One region of the Paenibacillus sp. CF095 genome, then DNA from elsewhere that is predicted to be linked to it. Evidence: predicted binding sites of a transcription regulator. Region 1 holds the regulator's gene; each other region holds the start of a gene.
What was found. Region 1 encodes LexA, which represses DNA repair genes until DNA is damaged. Its sites were predicted from a motif close to CGAACATATGTTCG; they were not measured.

Region 2: a site for LexA is predicted at 1,701-1,714, ahead of BLS69_RS07310 (DNA polymerase IV). Genes of this name have one in related genera too.
Region 3: a site for LexA is predicted at 2,201-2,214, ahead of BLS69_RS13345 (DNA polymerase IV). Genes of this name have one in related genera too.
Region 4: a site for LexA is predicted at 2,139-2,152, ahead of recA (recombinase RecA). Genes of this name have one in related genera too.

The regions. Positions count from the first base shown of each region.
Region 1 covers NZ_FMZN01000001.1:1,303,685-1,308,012, reverse strand. Annotated here, with positions in the region: gene BLS69_RS05790 (hypothetical protein) at 1-190, opposite strand, end outside; gene BLS69_RS05785 (DUF896 domain-containing protein) at 316-525, opposite strand; gene BLS69_RS05780 (LysM peptidoglycan-binding domain-containing protein) at 621-998, opposite strand; gene lexA (transcriptional repressor LexA) at 1,295-1,921, shown strand; gene BLS69_RS05770 (aldehyde dehydrogenase) at 2,027-3,328, opposite strand; partial or broken gene BLS69_RS05765 (IS30 family transposase) at 4,044-4,328, opposite strand, start outside.
Region 2 covers NZ_FMZN01000001.1:1,665,949-1,670,276, reverse strand. Annotated here, with positions in the region: gene BLS69_RS07320 (fructose-1,6-bisphosphatase) at 1-311, shown strand, start outside; gene BLS69_RS07315 (RCC1 domain-containing protein) at 506-1,393, shown strand; gene BLS69_RS07310 (DNA polymerase IV) at 1,761-2,978, shown strand; gene BLS69_RS07305 (YolD-like family protein) at 2,975-3,322, shown strand; gene BLS69_RS07300 (YhjD family protein) at 3,354-3,692, shown strand; gene BLS69_RS07295 (spore germination protein) at 3,812-4,328, shown strand, end outside.
Region 3 covers NZ_FMZN01000001.1:3,085,877-3,090,204, forward strand. Annotated here, with positions in the region: gene BLS69_RS13335 (L,D-transpeptidase family protein) at 1-231, opposite strand, end outside; gene BLS69_RS13340 (ferredoxin) at 450-692, opposite strand; gene BLS69_RS13345 (DNA polymerase IV) at 810-2,111, opposite strand; gene cimA (citramalate synthase) at 2,642-4,261, shown strand.
Region 4 covers NZ_FMZN01000001.1:2,805,942-2,810,269, forward strand. Annotated here, with positions in the region: gene BLS69_RS12130 (regulatory protein RecX) at 1-720, opposite strand, end outside; gene recA (recombinase RecA) at 1,005-2,069, opposite strand; gene BLS69_RS12140 (competence/damage-inducible protein A) at 2,313-3,569, opposite strand; gene pgsA (CDP-diacylglycerol--glycerol-3-phosphate 3-phosphatidyltransferase) at 3,677-4,264, opposite strand.

The DNA of each region.
Region 1 (4,328 bases):
CTTGCACAAGGAATGTGCTCATAAACAGATACAAAAAGGCGAGACCAATCAAAAATATTGGGAACAACAAGCTGCGTCCCTTAAAGACTTCTTCACCTGGTGTACCCGTGATTGGTTGACCACTTTTTTTGCGTTGCTGATTTAACTGCTTGGAATTTTTCTTAACCGTTCTCTCGAACGAACGCGACATGAGAATCCCCCTTATGTGTCTTTGTATCGGCTTACATAACTGTAAACCAACATTTCCCCCTATAAATTGCACACTCAAAATAACAGGAAGAAACCTAAATATCATAATGATATCATTAGGTTTCGTTAGTGTTTGAGTTTGCCTTGGTGGCCTTTGTCATTCTCATCATCAACAATCTCAATGGTATCCAGTTGTTGTCTGAAATTGTTGCGAATATTACTCAAATAAATCTCTCTTAGCTCGGCACGTTCAGCAAGTTCTTCCTCCGACAATCCAGTGGACTTTTGCTTACGAGCCAATTCGTTAATGCGTGCTACCAGACTATCTATATCCAAGCTTGTCCCCTCCAAAAATACAAAGTCATATTAACTTTGCCATTATAAAGGCAGCTTGTCAAGCTGACACGCGTTAACACTCATTGATGTGCATTTTATTCTGCAAATTGCGGTAGAGCTAGTACTTGTCCCACTTGGATGGAAGTTGTATGAAGTTGATTCACTTTCTTAATTGCTTCTATATAAATACGTGTATCCATATTCGTCGGTTTATGTTCCAAAGAAATACTCCATAATGTTTCCCCTTGTGAAACAGCTATCTTTCCTCCAGGCAGAACATCATTCTCATTGCCAGCAAATACAGTTAAAACGGTGCTACATCCAATAAATATAATCAAAGAGGTAATGGCTACCTTTAACATCCATGAAGAAATCTTGAAACGCGCTAAAACCTTCTTGTAGTTCCCTATTTTAGTCTTCACCAGTTCCGAATTCATTGGTTCATAAATGCTTTGATAAGTAGAATATCTCATTAAATACCCGCCTCCAAACGTTTGTTCCTATCTGTTGAAATCAATATAACACGAACACTTGTTTTGTTCAATAGATTTTTAGAACAATTGTTCGCTTCTTTTTTGAAGGAGAAATTTCTTATTTCACTTCCTTTTGCAAAGCATTTGCAGTATTATGCTCTGACTTTTGGACAATTTCTGTTCTATAAGTTAAAAAACACTGATTTAATGCTATTTTATTTAGAACTTATGTTTGTACGAACGGAGGTTCTATGTTATAATTTTCCCAAACGTTACTAAAATGGGGTTGATACGGTATGTCGAAGATATCCAGCAGGCAGCAGGCTATTCTGGAGTTTATACGAAATGAAGTCCGGTTGAAGGGGTATCCTCCTTCCGTACGGGAAATTGGTGAAGCGGTTGGACTTGCTTCCAGCTCAACAGTACATGGACATTTGGATCGTTTGGAGAAAAAAGGTTTGATCCGACGCGACCCTACCAAGCCAAGAGCCATTGAGCTTTTGAGCCAGGAAGAATCTGAGCATTCTCATCAATTTGCTCATAGCGTTGCACGTATTCCTGTCGTTGGTAAGGTTACAGCCGGGGTTCCAATCACTGCAACCGAGAACATTGAAGACTACTTCCCTCTTCCTACACATTATGTAGGCGAACAGAAAGTGTTTATGCTTTCGGTAGTCGGAGATAGTATGGTGGAAGCTGGAATCGTTAACGGAGATTACGTTATTGTCCGTCAACAGCAAACTGCTGATAACGGTGATATCGTCGTAGCAATGACTGAAGACGATGAAGCTACAGTGAAAACGTTCTATAAAGAGAAAGATCATATTCGCCTTCAACCGGAGAATGCGACCTTCGAACCTTTACGTTTGAAACATGTTAGTATTCTGGGTAAAGTCATTGGCCTTTTCCGAGATATTCATTAATATTTAACTTGAGTAACAAAACTAGATGTAATGAAATACGAAAGAGGTTGTCCTGATCAACAGGACAACCTCTTTTTTTCATGTTTATGTTATTTTAGCGGATAATTATTCACTGCGTTTCAGAACACTCTTGTGATGCGAGAACACATCAAAGCTCTGTTGCCCGTGATATGAGCCCATACCGCTCTCTCCTACACCACCAAACGGGAGATAGTGTGAAGTCATATGAGAAAGTGTGTCATTAATACATCCCCCACCGAAGGATACTTGATTCAAAACCTGATCTTGCAGTTGCTCATCCTGTGTGAAGAGATATAATGCCAATGGTTTTGGCCGACGAACAATCTCATCCAGCATAGGTTTCAAGTCACTGTACGTAAATACAGGAAGAATCGGACCGAAGATCTCTTCTTGCATGACAGCTGATTCCCAGTTCACATCTCCAAGTACAGTTGGCTCAATCAGCAACTGCTCACGTACAGATCGTCCACCTATCAGCGTTTTGCCATCTGTGAGGAATTTCGATAACCGATCAAAGTTACGAGCATTGACAATATGCGGGAAATCAGTGTTCTGTAACACATCATCTCCAAATTTATCTTTGATCTCTGCACCAATCAGATTGATCAATTCATCATGAACTTGTTCATGTACAAGCAAATAATCCGGAGCAACGCAAGTTTGGCCTGCATTCAGGAACTTACCACGAACAATACGTTGGGCCACCAGCTTCAGATCTGCATCGCTATGGACAATAGCAGGACTTTTACCGCCCAACTCAAGAGTTACAGGAGTCAAGTGCTCCGCAGCTGCCTTCATCACAATGCGACCAACACCCGTGCTTCCTGTGAAGAAAATATAATCAAACTTCTCTTTCAACAATGCTGTGCTGGCCTCGACTTCCCCTTCCATAACGGCGATATACTCCTGAGGGAAGATCTCCTGAATCAGATCATACGTCAGACGAGATACGGCTGGTGTTAATTCAGAAGGCTTGATAACTGCACAGTTACCGGCTGCAATTGCTCCAATCAGTGGACCGAAGGCCAATTGGAAAGGATAGTTCCAAGGTGCAATAATAAGCGCCACTCCGTATGGTTCAGGGTAAATGGTGCTCACCCCATCCGGCATAGCCGGATTGGTTGGGACTTGTTTAGGTGAAGCCCATTCCTGCAGGTGTTCTAATGCAAAATCCAGTTCACCCAAAACAATACGAATCTCTGAACCGTAAGCTTCCGCCTCTGATTTGTTCAAATCTGCCCGAAGTGCATCTTGAATCCGTTGCTGATACTTTTCAATTCCTTTTCTAAGCTGTTGAAGCGCATTAATCCGATACTCGATATTTTTAGTTTGTCCTGTATAAAAGAATGTACGTTGTTCTGTCACTAGTTGTTTTGCTTGATCCATATTAACATCTCCAATTAATTATTTAAAATTAAATTGTTCAAAATTCAAATAAAGTATACCTCTTCTATATGAAACTTTCAACATACAAATGAAACATCCATTTGTATGTATTGGACGATGGTTGGAATTTTAAAAGAGTGAATGCTAGTATTCCTTTCTATCTGTGGCTATCAGAATTTCTAAGGAAGTTTGATTTAAATCTTTTGCTTCAGAAAGTTTAACATTAATGAAAAGTGAGTTTTGCGATTATCTAAATCGACGAACGAATGTGTTTGTTATAAAGGTAAACCTTGGTCACAGATAAACACAAAAAAGTTACGTGGGCTAATGAAGAAGAATTAGGGGAAATTTTTTAATTTGCTTTAAGATGATTTATCCATTCCTGGCCACAACTTCACAACGAGCAGATTTTAATCCAACAACTACTCCTGAGAGCGGTCTTCGAAGAAAGGGTTAAATAATATCAAATCAACTTGTACTACTTCTATTAAAAAAACTCATCTAGTATCTCACTCATCCGCTGCATTTCATGATCGTCCAAATCTGTTTAGATTGGATATACTACTTAATCAGTTGGAGGAATTTTTGGAAGTTACGTTAGTAGATCTGTAGGGGGGGAAATACAAATCACAATGTAATATATGTCATATTTTTACATTTAATTATGTGGTATTTTTAGAAAGTAAAGTTTTATAAATCATTTAAAGACAGATTGTCAAGCTAAGTGCGACAGTTCCTCTGAAAAGGATTCGTGAGCGGTTCTCCACCTCAAGCATTTTCGGGGTCTGTTATTGATCAAATCGAGTGAGCGGACAAGATCTTCATCCTCTACCCTAGCAAAATCCCTACCCTTGGGGTGGAACTCTCGGAGTAATCCATTCCCATTTTCATTGGATCCGCGTTGCCAGGAGGAGTACGGATCAGCAAAATAAACGTCTAGGCCATGAGTAGTTTCCACACTGGCATAGCAAGCAAATTCCTTGCCACGGTCAGCGGTGGC
Region 2 (4,328 bases), 360 kb from region 1:
GAGAGAGCCCTGTTAAAGCAAACGGAAAAATGATCGTGATTGACGGCGGTTTTTCCAAAGCCTATCAGTCCACAACGGGCATTGCCGGATATACCTTGCTGTACAATTCCTTTGGTATGCAGCTCGTCGCCCATCAGAAATTTAATTCAAAAGAAGATGTGTTATGTAACGGAACGGACGTGTTATCTCTAAAAAGATTGGTGGACAAAGAACTGGCGCGGAAGCTGGTGAGGGAAACCAATGTAGGCGAAAAGCTGCTGTGGAAAATCTCAAATCTGAAGGATCTTCTAGAATATCGCTACATGAAATGAAACGATTGCTAAAAGTACACACCCGGATCAACTGTTTGAGTGCAATTTGACGTAGACGCTCGTATTGGCAAGGGAAGTAATAATACCCTGTCTGTGCGAGCCTTTTTTACAGTGCGATGTAACAACAAACAACAAACTTTATGACTTACAGTTGAACTAACCGAGGATTTTCAATTGGTGGAGAGGAGGAAGATATGGGCTACAATTCACGGAAGGAAGCAGTGTTTGAGGCGAAACGGGTCCGTAACTGTACCATAGCGGCAGGTCGTCGTCATACCGTTGCTCTTAAATCTGATGGAACAGTAATAGCTGTGGGTGATAATAAATACGGTCAATGTAAGGTAAGCGATTGGTGCCATATCGTCGCAGTTGCGGCTGGTAATGTTCATATGGCTACGAACACCGGTAATGCACATACAGTTGGTCTTAAATCCGATGGTACGGTAACAGCTATCGGTTGGAATAAGCATGACCTATGCAATGTAAGCGAATGGCGCGATATAGTAACCGTTTCGGCAGGTTGGTGCCGTACTGTCGGGGTTAGATCAGATGGCACCGTGGTTGCGGTGGGGCGAAATAATGAAGGGGAATGCAACGTGAGCAGCTGGCATGATATTGTATCGGTCACGACGGGTGACTGGCATACAGTTGGTCTAAAAATAGACGGAACGGTAACAGCCGTTGGTAACAATAAGTATAACCAATGTAGCGTAAACGACTGGGGCGACATATTAGCTGTTTCGGCGGGGTATCTTCATACTGTTGGGCTTAGATGGGATGGCACGGTAGTGGCTGTGGGTAGAAATAATGAAGGGGAATGCGACGTAAGCGCTTGGCGCGATATTGTAGCAGTTGCAGCGGGGAGTTATCATACCGTTGGTCTTAAGTCTGACGGGACGATTGTTGCTGTGGGTTCGAATAAACATCACCAATGTGATGTAAGTGGCTGGCACGAAATTAGATCTATTTCTGCGGGGTGTGCCTATACAATTGGACTGAAATCGGATGGTACGATGGTTGCTGTGGGTGATAATGATTATGGACAATGTGATGTAAGCGGATGGAGTAGCATCCAACAATAAAATACTAAAAAAGCAGCAGCTGATGTCGGCTGCTTTTATTTATTTGTCGCGGGACAAGAACATGGTCCAATTGAAGTCGCTAATTTAGCGGCTTTTTGTGCATTGGCTTTTGAATAGCACCCTTAATTACATATTCAAGTATTTTCGCATTTAAGTCAGGAAAATGAAAACTGTGTTTACAGGTGGGAGTTCAAATGATGGAGAAGCTGGTGTGACTTAGTATGATTTGAATCCATCACTTCGTCGTAGCCTAAATATAAATATTTACCTCTTGCATAAAGAACATGTGTTCGGTTTATAATATATACAAACATACGTTCTTAAAAGTACAGGAGTGATTTCAGTGTTGACTAAGCAACGAACCATTATGCTCATTGATATGCAGAGCTTTTATGCTTCAGTCGAAAAGGCAAAAATGCCTCAATACAAAAATAGACCATTAGCTGTCGCGGGAGACCCCGCAAGACGTTCTGGAATTATCCTTGCCGCTTGTCCACTAGCCAAAGCGAAGGGTGTATCTACCGCGGAACCACTCTGGCAGTCTCTTCAGAAGTGCCCTGAACTGATCATTGTGAGACCACACATGCAAGAATACATCGAAGTATCCACTCAAATCATGTCCATTATTGAGGAGTTCACCGATCTGGTCGAACCTTACAGTATAGACGAATTATTCGCTGATTTTACAGGGTCTATGCATCTATTTGGTAATGATCCAGTCGATTTGGCCAAGCAAATTCAAGACAAAATCTATAATGAAACAGGCGTATACGCGAGAGCTGGCATTGGTGAAAACAAAATCATCAGTAAATTATGCTGCGATATGATCGCTAAAAAAGCAGAGGGGGGCATTTTCCACTTAAAGAAAGAGGAGTTACACCTCCATATTGGAGATAAGCCCATCCGCGATATGTGGGGGATAGGCTCAAGAATGGAAAAACATCTGTGGAAGATGGGCATCCGAACCATTAGAGACCTGGCGAATACGCCTCTTTCCAAATTAAGAAGTAAGTGGGGTGTTAATGGAGAAGTCATCTGGAGAGTCGCAAATGGACTCGACAATTCGCCGGTAACCGTGAACACGCACAGTACACAAAAGGATATCGGAAACGGAATGACCCTGCCTAGAGATTTCACAGAGGCATGGGAGATCGAAGTGGTTATTCTCGATATCTGTACAGAAGTATGCAGAAGAGCCCGCCAAAAGGGATTGATGGGTAGTGTTGTTTCTGTGAGTGTGTCTGGTGCGGATTTTGACCACCCCACTGGTTTTCACAGGCAGGTTAAACTGTCTGATCCTACAAACATAACCGTTGATGTATGCAAGATAGCCAAACGCATATTCCATCAACACTGGGATGGGCAACCTGTGCGCCGTGTAGGCGTATCCCTGTCTCAATTATCCAACGCGGATACATATCAACTATCTTTTTTTGATGATCAAGAGCAGAAACGGGCCATTGATCAGGTGATGGACGACATTAAGGATCGATTTGGCGACATTGCCATTCTACGAGCGAGCTCCATTACGGCTGCGGGTCAAGCGATCGATCGAGCATCTAAAATTGGGGGGCATTATAAATGAGTAAAAAACTGGAGGCCAATGGATTATGGGAATCGAGCCGCATGATGCTTCCTCAACATAAAGAACGAATTATACAGCATCGAACTCAAATTCATTATCAAGCGAAACCACTGATCCATGAAGATGAGTGGGAGATTATTACTCAGAATATAGATATGTCGCTCAATTATACATTGCAAGCCACCTTTGAAATATTTACTGAGTCAGGCAATCGGTATATACACGGGATCGTCACTTCAGTCAGTACCTTTGGGAAGAAAATCAAAATTGAAATGGAGAATGGATTTGAATGGGTCGATTTTGATCAATTGGTCGCTGTAAAACTTGAAGAAGGAGGCGTGTAAATTGCGACAGACTTTCGAGGAACTTTCACTCGTGAAGAGGGTGGTGGAGCTCCCTTATCTGTTAGGTGCTCTGGAGGTAGATAAGCATAAAATATACGCTTCAAACTTTAAGATGAAATCTGTGTATGTTGACTACCTGGACGGTACCCAAAAGAAAATTGCTTTAGAGATGTACAAATCAAAACAAAGGCTAAAGGAACATCATATTAAAATCATAGATGAAGTGAGATCTGAGCTGAGTTTAACGGTAGATTATTCGGTGAGAGGTTACATTCATAAAATGACATTATTATGGAGCAAAGTGAAAGTGGATGTAACCTTAATGCTTACTGAACATATGAACGTTGATATTACTGATTTGCTCAAATGAACATAGAAAATAAGATGTACCTGCGAACAAGCCGCGATGTATATCAAGAAGAATAATCGTCATAATAAGGAAATGTTGCTGTAAGAAGGGAGGTAAGGCTAGTGGATGATCAATCTGCCATGAACACAAAAGAGGAAAATATCACCAAAAGTTTGAACGAATCCTTGGGTAGAATTGAAGAAATCTTTACGAATACTCCCGACTTAATCATCCGAAAGTTAAGCATAAAACAGACCGGAGAACTAGCCGCTATAATCTATATGGAAGAATTGACAGATAAAGCGTCACTTAATCAAAATGTTCTTGCTCCGCTTCAACTAGAAACCGGAAATCCTTCCGGAGATTTCATTACAACAGTGGGTTATGTAAAACCTCACTCCATGTGGGAAGAACTCAGACTTTCCATTATACTCGGCTACAGCGTGTTATTTATTGAAGGAAGAAGTACTGCATACGCATTAGATACAAAAGGATTCCCGCAACGCGCTGTTGAGGATCCTCAGCAGGAGCCCTCACTGAAAGGGGCTCATCAAGGATTTATAGAGACAGGTTCTCAAAATATAGCCATGATCCGTCGTTATATTGCGGACAAAGAGTTAAAGGTGAAGCGGTATATTGTTGGGCAGCGGGGACAAA
Region 3 (4,328 bases), 1.8 Mb from region 1:
TTTTTTCTCTTTTTGCTCAGACATCTCCACCAATTTCTCCTGATAGTCTACCCAGATGTCCGCAGGAGCTTTACTGCGTTCAAATGCCTCGTAAACCTCGCCCGCTTGCTGAAAACAATAATTGGCTTTAGCCTCTTGTCCTTCGCCCAAGTACTCCTTTCCAAGCAAGTACCAAGCCATTTTATTGTCTGGATGTTTCTTGACATATGTTCTTAGATGAGTATTTTGCATCCGATCCTCCACTATTCACCTTTTTCCGTATATCATTATATATCGGCATAACCAGGCGTTGAATCCATAGGACTTGAGTACCCGGTGGAAAAAAGGGTTTTCGACAATAATCGTCCTTGATCCACAGGTCATAAGATCACAGTAAAATGAAAACAAAAAAAGCACCTTCCCTTGTCGTAAAGACAAAAGAAAGTGCTCTGTGTTCATGCAAGAAATACTTAACCCTCTTTATTGAAAGGCTCATCCGCTACTTTGATTGAATCTGTAGGGCAGCCATCGCATGCATCCTGCATATCGTCAAACAAGTCGTCTGGAATAGCTTTGATACCATGGTTAGCATCGCCGTCAAAGATAACTTCTGCCAAACCTTCATCATCGTAATCGTAGATGTCAGGAGCCGTTGCTCCACAAGCGCCACATGCGATGCATGTGTCTTTTTCAACCCAAGTATATTTACTCATTTACATTCTCTCCTCCTAAAATTCGAAACGTACAGTGTTTTTATCTAGAAACATATTAATACAAAGTAAGGATAATTACAAATCATTTTGCAACCACAAGTCTCTATTATCCCCTATTTAATCAAGACTTTGCAAGTTATCTTTTTGCAGGGAAGTACCGCGCACTTTATGATTACGAAGCAGCACGGAAGGATCGTCTCCAAGCATACCTGCGGTCACAACAGCATTCTCACCAAATTTATCACGTAACTGATCCATAATCCGAATCAGATTGTCCTTCTTGGGCTTCTGCTCATATTCGAACAAGTCCATCTGTACAGCGGATTCCTCTCTTGGAATCAGGTTCTGAAGTGTCACACCGAGCATGCGTACAGGCTTGCCACTACCCCAATGCTTCTCAAATAGTTTACAGGCCTCACGGTAAATGACCGTTGCATCCTCCGTAGGAACTTCCATTAGACGTGATCGGGTGATTGTCTTCATATCCGGTGTGCGGATCGTAATCTGAATCCCCTGGCTGAACATTTCGTGCTTGCGCAACCTTCTGGCTACCTGATCACTTATATTGAGGAATACCCGATGAATCTCATTCATATCCGATACATCCGCCGGTAAAGTGGTTGTATGCCCAATGGATTTATTGGCTTCCCGTTCCGCGTGAACTGCGGAATGGTTAATGCCATTCGCAGAATTTTTGAGCCATGTTCCATTAACTCCGAATAGTTCGGTCAACATGTTCTCATCCGACTGGGCCAATTGACCAATCGTTTCAATGCCCAGTTTTTTCAGCTTTTCAGCCGTTTTTTTGCCAATGCCAAACATCTCGTTGCATGGTCTGTGCCAAAGAATCCGGGGTACGTCCCTCATGCGTAAAATGGAGATACCGTTCGGTTTTTTCAGATCCGAAGCCATTTTCGCCAATAATTTGTTGGGTGCAATGCCAATGGAACATGGCAGCCCCAATTCATCCTTGATTCTACGCTGAATGCTCTCCGCAATCTCCATTGGATTCCCGAATTGCCTTGAACCTGTAATATCAAGATAACATTCATCAATGGATGTAGCCTCAAGTTGAGGGGTATAACTATACGCAATCTGCATGAAAGCTCTTGAATATTGACGATATAAATGAAAATCAGGACGAATCACAATGAGATCAGGGCACTTTTTCATGGCTTGGTGGACAACCATACCTGTTGAGATGCCTCGATTACGAGCGGCATATGAGCAGGTTACAATTACACCCTTTCGCAGTTCACTGCTGCCCGCAACGGCCGTTGCTTTTCCTCTATATAAATCTGGTTCCTCGGCTTCATGTACAGAGCAGTAGAAAGCATTCATATCGACATGCAGAATCACCCGTCCGGCTGTAGGGTAGTATTGATCCACATTCGCTGGAGGATTGCCGTCTGAAGACATCATGAACCCCCGCCCTTTCTTGCACACTAATTAATGAAACGAATTTCTTTCTTCTATAGTATATCAAACCCGTTATGTTAATTCAGTCACGAACATTTATTTTCTGCGAGAACTGATCAGAGACCGAATAATTAACCAGCCTACACTCACAAAAAGGATCAATGTGATCAGCGCAATAACCGTATTTTCCCATACAAAACTCAAAATCAACCCTCCTTTTCTTCCATATATTCCAATTAAAACTCAATAAAAAATTATAACATACATCCGGATTATGATTAACATCCTTCTTTTTGCTCTAAAATCCGTTAATTGTTACATGAAACTGCGATTTCTATGTAGCATTTGGCTATAATGGTGCTATAATAATTAATTATACAAATTGACGACTTTAGGACAAATCAGCGCACCCAATTTAACACAGTGTAGCGTTGCCGAATCGAAGGATTCGTCCACTAACGTACTTAACAGCTTTCCCAACTTACAATCCAATCTTTTAAAAGAGCGCTTTATCTCAAAGGAGGATCTTCATGTCAAAGGCCATTTCCATCTTCGATACGACTTTACGTGACGGCACACAAGGGGAGGGTGTCAGCTTATCGGCAGACGACAAACTCAAAATTGCCAAGAAGCTTGATGACCTGGGTGTCCATTATATTGAAGGCGGAATTCCCGGCAGCAATACCAAGGACATTGAGTTTTTCAAAAGAGTCAAGGAATTAAACCTAAACGCAAAGGTTGTTGCTTTTGGCAGTACCCGCCGTAAAGGCAGCGTTGCTAGTGAAGACGTCAACCTGAAGCGCATGATCGAATCTGGTGCTCAGGCTGCAACTTTGGTCGGTAAATCATGGGACTTCCATGTGCATACCGCTTTGCAGACTACATTGGAAGAAAACTTGTCCATGATCTATGATTCCATCGCCTATCTGAAACAGAATGGTATGGAAGTGATCTTTGATGCAGAACACTTCTTTGACGGATTCAAACATAACCCGGAGTATGCTCAAGCTGTCTTGACCAAGGCTCATGAGGCTGGAGCGGACTGGCTCGTCATGTGTGATACCAACGGCGGGACCATGCCAAACGAGGTACATGAGATCGTATCCACACTGCATAGAAGCCTGCCTCATGCACATCTCGGCATCCATACACATAATGATTGTGAACTGGCTGTAGCCAACACACTCAGCGCTGTACAAGCCGGAGCCCGTCAGGTTCAAGGAACAATGAACGGTTATGGAGAGCGTTGCGGTAACGCCAATCTCGCGTCCATCATCCCGAACCTGCAACTGAAACTTGGCTATGAATGTGTTACTGAGGATTCCATGAGACAACTTACAAACGTGGCTCGTTATGTTAGCGAAATTGCCAATGTAAATATGCCGATTAATCAGCCTTATGTCGGCAATGCTGCTTTTGCTCACAAAGGTGGAATTCACGTCTCTGCCATCCTGCGGGATTCCCGTACCTATGAACACATCGTGCCTGAACTGGTTGGTAACAAACAACGTGTGCTGGTCTCGGAACTTGCCGGACAAAGTAACATTGTATCCAAAGCTCAGGAACTGGGGCTTGAGTTCGATCCAAGCAGTGCCAATTCACGTCAGATTATTGAGAAAATTAAAGACCTGGAGCATCAGGGTTACCAGTTCGAAGGTGCAGATGCTTCGCTTGAATTGTTAATTCGTGAAGCGAACGGTGACATGAAAGAATTGTTTACGTTTGAATCATTCAAAATGCTTGTAGAGAAAACGGCGGGAAAATCTGTTGTTTCCGAAGCTTTTGTCAAAGTGAATATCGCTGGAACAAGCGCTTATACCGCTGCTGAGGGCAATGGTCCGGTTAACGCACTCGATAATGCGCTTCGGAAAGCGCTGGTGCAATACTTCCCTTCACTTGCCAATATGCATCTGTCAGACTACAAAGTGCGTGTACTGGATGAGAAAGATGCCACAGCCGCCAAAGTTCGTGTATTGATCGAATCCAAAAATACGGAAAATACATGGAACACAGTTGGTGTATCCGAGAACGTAATTGAAGCAAGTTGGGAAGCTCTTGTACACAGTTTCCGCTATGCTTTGCTTCAAGAAAAATTGCAGGATGAGCCGGGCACACTCCCTATTCCTGCTCATGGGATAAGTAATCATTAAAGTGTATGTTCAAAAAAGGCTTTTTTTGAACAGGCTCTTAAAGCTTATTTCCCGGAAAATAAAAAGG
Region 4 (4,328 bases), 1.5 Mb from region 1:
TTCGTCATCTTCAGGGTCCCCAGCCTCATCTTCTTCAATTAAACAATTCACGACCCGGCGCACCATATCCATTGAAAAACCACGTCTCATTAGGAAGGGAAGCGTTTTATTTTTCTTCTCTTTGACGTCCCCTTTGACCTGATTCCATTTTTTGCGTCCGGCACTCAAGGCAGTCTCAAATTCCGCATCTGTACTAATACCTTCTAGTGCCTCAACAATGAGATCATTGGCAATGCCCTTTTGACGCAGCTCTTGCCTTATCCACAGTTTTCCCTTCCGCTTGCCCTCCATACGCTGTCTTGTCCATTCCTTCGCAAATAGATCATCATCCACTAACTTCTCCCGCTCAAGGCGATCCAGCGTCTCTTCAATTAATGGTGCAGCAAACTCCTTCTGACGAAGTTTCTGACTTAATTCATGGCGCGTACGTGGCTTATGCTCCAAAAAACGCAGAGACTGTGCATACGTCCGCTGTCGCTCATCAGCTACAATGATTTCCTCCAGATCCTTCTTCATAAACGTATTGCCTTGAGTCATCCTGTATTTAATCATCACATCTTCAAGAACCGTAATGGAGTGGATACCAAAAGTGATTCGATAACGAGCTTGCCTGCTCTTCGTTCGTTCTACACGTGTAATAATAAGTTCTTCGTTGTCCGGAAATTGGGATAGGCCATCCTGTTCTGCTTCTTCATATAAATCCTCGTCATGTTGATCCATTCAGGTCTCCCCTTTCATAACATTTTCATTCTGACTACGCCAAGCACATCTCCACACATAAGACAAAGAACACTAATAATACAAAAGACCGGGAACTCTGCCCGGCCTTTACTCCACAGTTAGCGTGCTAACAGCCCCTGTCCATTGGGACAGGGGCTGTTGGACAGCATGAGCACTCCCACTACAATCCATTATCCAGATTGATCCAAGCTCAATCAGATAAGTTTACGGAGTCCAGTGGGAAACACCCTCAGGGTCCTCCCTACAAGGGAGGATTTGAGAGATTACTCGTTGATTTCAAACAATTCTTGTTCTTCTTCTGCTTCTTTTTGTTGCTCTTCACTAGTTGGCGCAGGAACTGCGGTAGTCAAGTTACTAGCTACCCGAATTTTTTGTTCAATGATTTCAGCAATGTCTTTATGCTCTTTCATGAACTGCTTTGCGTTCTCACGGCCTTGTCCTAAACGCTCGCCTTCGTAGGAGTACCATGCACCACTTTTATTAACGATATCCAGCTCTGTACCAATGTCAATGATACTGCCTTCTCTCGAAATACCCTCGCCATACATGATATCCACTTCCGCTTGTTTAAACGGAGGTGCCACTTTGTTTTTCACAACTTTAATACGAGTACGGTTACCAATCATGTCATTGCCTGATTTGATACTCTCAATACGACGCACATCCAGACGTACTGTGGAATAAAACTTCAGAGCACGACCACCAGGTGTTGTTTCCGGGTTACCAAACATAACGCCGACTTTCTCACGAAGCTGGTTAATGAAGATTGCGATTGTTTTGGATTTGCTGATTGCACCAGACAATTTACGCAACGCCTGAGACATCAAACGCGCTTGCAAACCAACGTGTGAATCACCCATTTCGCCTTCAATCTCTGCTTTTGGAACCAAGGCAGCTACGGAGTCAATAACAACGATATCTACTGCACCACTGCGTACAAGAGCTTCTGCAATTTCCAGCCCTTGCTCACCCGTATCTGGCTGAGATAGAAGCAATTCGTCAATGTTAACACCCAATTTGCTTGCATATTGAGGATCAAGAGCATGCTCGGCATCGATAAATGCTGCTTGTCCACCAACACGTTGTACTTCAGCAATCGCATGTAATGCGACAGTTGTTTTACCTGAGGATTCAGGTCCATATATTTCAACAATACGGCCTTTAGGCAAGCCGCCTGTTCCTAATGCAATATCCAAAGCCAAGGAACCACTGGGAATAATTTCCACATTCATATGAGTGGACTCACCCAGTTTCATGATGGATCCTTTACCAAATTGCTTCTCTATTTGACGGAGCGCCATATCAAGCGCGGCACGACGGTCTGACAATAAGCTCACACCCTTTACTGTTTATAAGATAATGATACCTTGTTTTAACACGTTTGCCAAGCTTTTTTTCGAACATACATTCGTTTTTTTTGTAAAGGCCGAGGCGCCTCTTCCTCAAGGAAACTTTCCATTAAACAGAAAAAAGAACCGTAAACAAGGCTGTAAAGCCTAATTCTACGGTTCTTCCGTCTTCCTTAATTATACTTGCTTGGAACTGTAAATGCAATCGAAGCTATTAACTAATCAATCCATCGCCACAAGTTTTTGCCATAAGCGATAGAGAATCGCTTTGGCTGAACGAATGCGAACAGTCTCACGATTACCATTAATACGCAGCTCATGAATTTCCGTCTCTTTTCCCCGTTCAGCAAGAGCGATGAAGACAAGTCCGGGTGGTTTACGTTCCGAATATCCCGGTCCAGCTACACCGGTAACAGCCAGGCCAAAATCAGCATCGCCAATCATACGGATCTGTTCAGCAAGCACTTTTGCAACCTCAGGACTTACCGCCCCTGGTGCATCTTCACCTTCCAGATAATCATGAGGCACATTTAGCAACTTTTCTTTAATTTCATTGGAGTAACAAACAATTCCACCTTTGAGCATTGACGCACTTCCGGGTACAGAGGTCAGACTTTGCATGACAAGCCCTCCTGTACAGCTCTCAGCAGCGCTGAGCGTCAACCCCATGTCAGACATCATGGTTACAATCGTGTACTCTATAGGCACATCCTCGTTCGCGTAGAGATGTTCTGTCAAACGCTCCCGAATCTGAACCTCCATCGCATCCAGCTTCAGCTTCGCCTCTCCCTCACTCGCAGCCTTCGTGGAGACACGTACCGTAACTTCGCCTTCGCTCGCGTAAGGAGCAATCGTGGGGTCTGTCTGCGCGTCAATCAGATCCAATAGTCGATCTTCCAAAGCAGATTCACCAATACCTGCGAATTTGAGCATTCGGGAATAGATTGGCATCTCTTCTGTGAGCACATGCTGGAACAGCCAAGGCTTGACTTCCTGTTCAAACATTGGAATCAACTCTTTAGGTGGTCCAGGCATTACAACATAATATTTGTCATTGTCAGAAATCGCATTTCCCGCCGCAAGTCCTGTTTCGTTGGCAAGAGGTGTGCCGCCATCAATAACGATCGCCTGACGTCGGTTATTCTCTGTCATGTCCACATTACGATCTCTGAAAAAGCTCTCAATTTTGTCCATTGCCATTCGATCTGTATGCAGTTTCCGGTTAAGAACAGCTGCGAGCGCATCCTTGGTCAGATCATCTTGGGTAGGTCCGATGCCACCGGAAAACAAAATAACGTCTGCACGGCCCTGCGCAATGCGTATAGCTTCACTAAGACGGTTCAGGTTATCCCCAACCACCGTTTGGAAATATACATCGATCCCCATCGCAGCCAATTCACGGGATAGGTATCTGGCATTGGTATTGACGATTTGTCCAAGCAGTAGCTCTGTGCCAACTGCAATGATTTCTGCCTTCATTGAGCATCCTCCTGTACACGTGGTGAGTGATCAAAGGGCAATAGGATAATTTCCTATTGCCCCTGACCCAATGCTTCCTTCATGATTACCCATTTAAGAACAAACCATTATGCTTTTGTTAAATGAAGCAAATTTTTGTTTTTGATAAAGTAATCGATACCCGACCAGATGGTAATAAGCGCTGCTGCCCATACCGCAATAATATCGACGTGAATACCCGTGTATGAAAACGGGAAATTGTTCAACAGCAACAGCACAATCGCCACAATCTGCACTACAGTCTTCAGCTTGCCCCAAGCACTAGCGGCAACAACCGAACCATCCAGCAATGCAATTTGACGCAAGCCGGTAACTGCGAATTCACGACTAATAATAACAACTGCAATCCAGGAATCCAGCTTGCCCATCTCCACAAGCGAGATCAAAACTGCAGTAACCAGCAGCTTGTCTGCGAGTGGATCGAGCAGTTTCCCCAGATTGGTAACCATGTTATTTTTCCGCGCAAGGTATCCGTCAATTCCATCTGTGCTTGCGGCGATGATAAAAATAACAGCAGCAATCAGTTGATTATACGGAAGCGAAAAGCTTCCAAGCTGCAACGGCTCTGGATAAAATGGAAAATCCACGAGCAGGAACACCATCAAAAAAGGGATTAAGCAAATTCGTGCAAGCGTAATCCGGTTGGGTAAATTCACAAGACGCCCTCCCTCATATCCTCCATTACTCCAAACAATCATCATAATCCCGTTATCATCATCC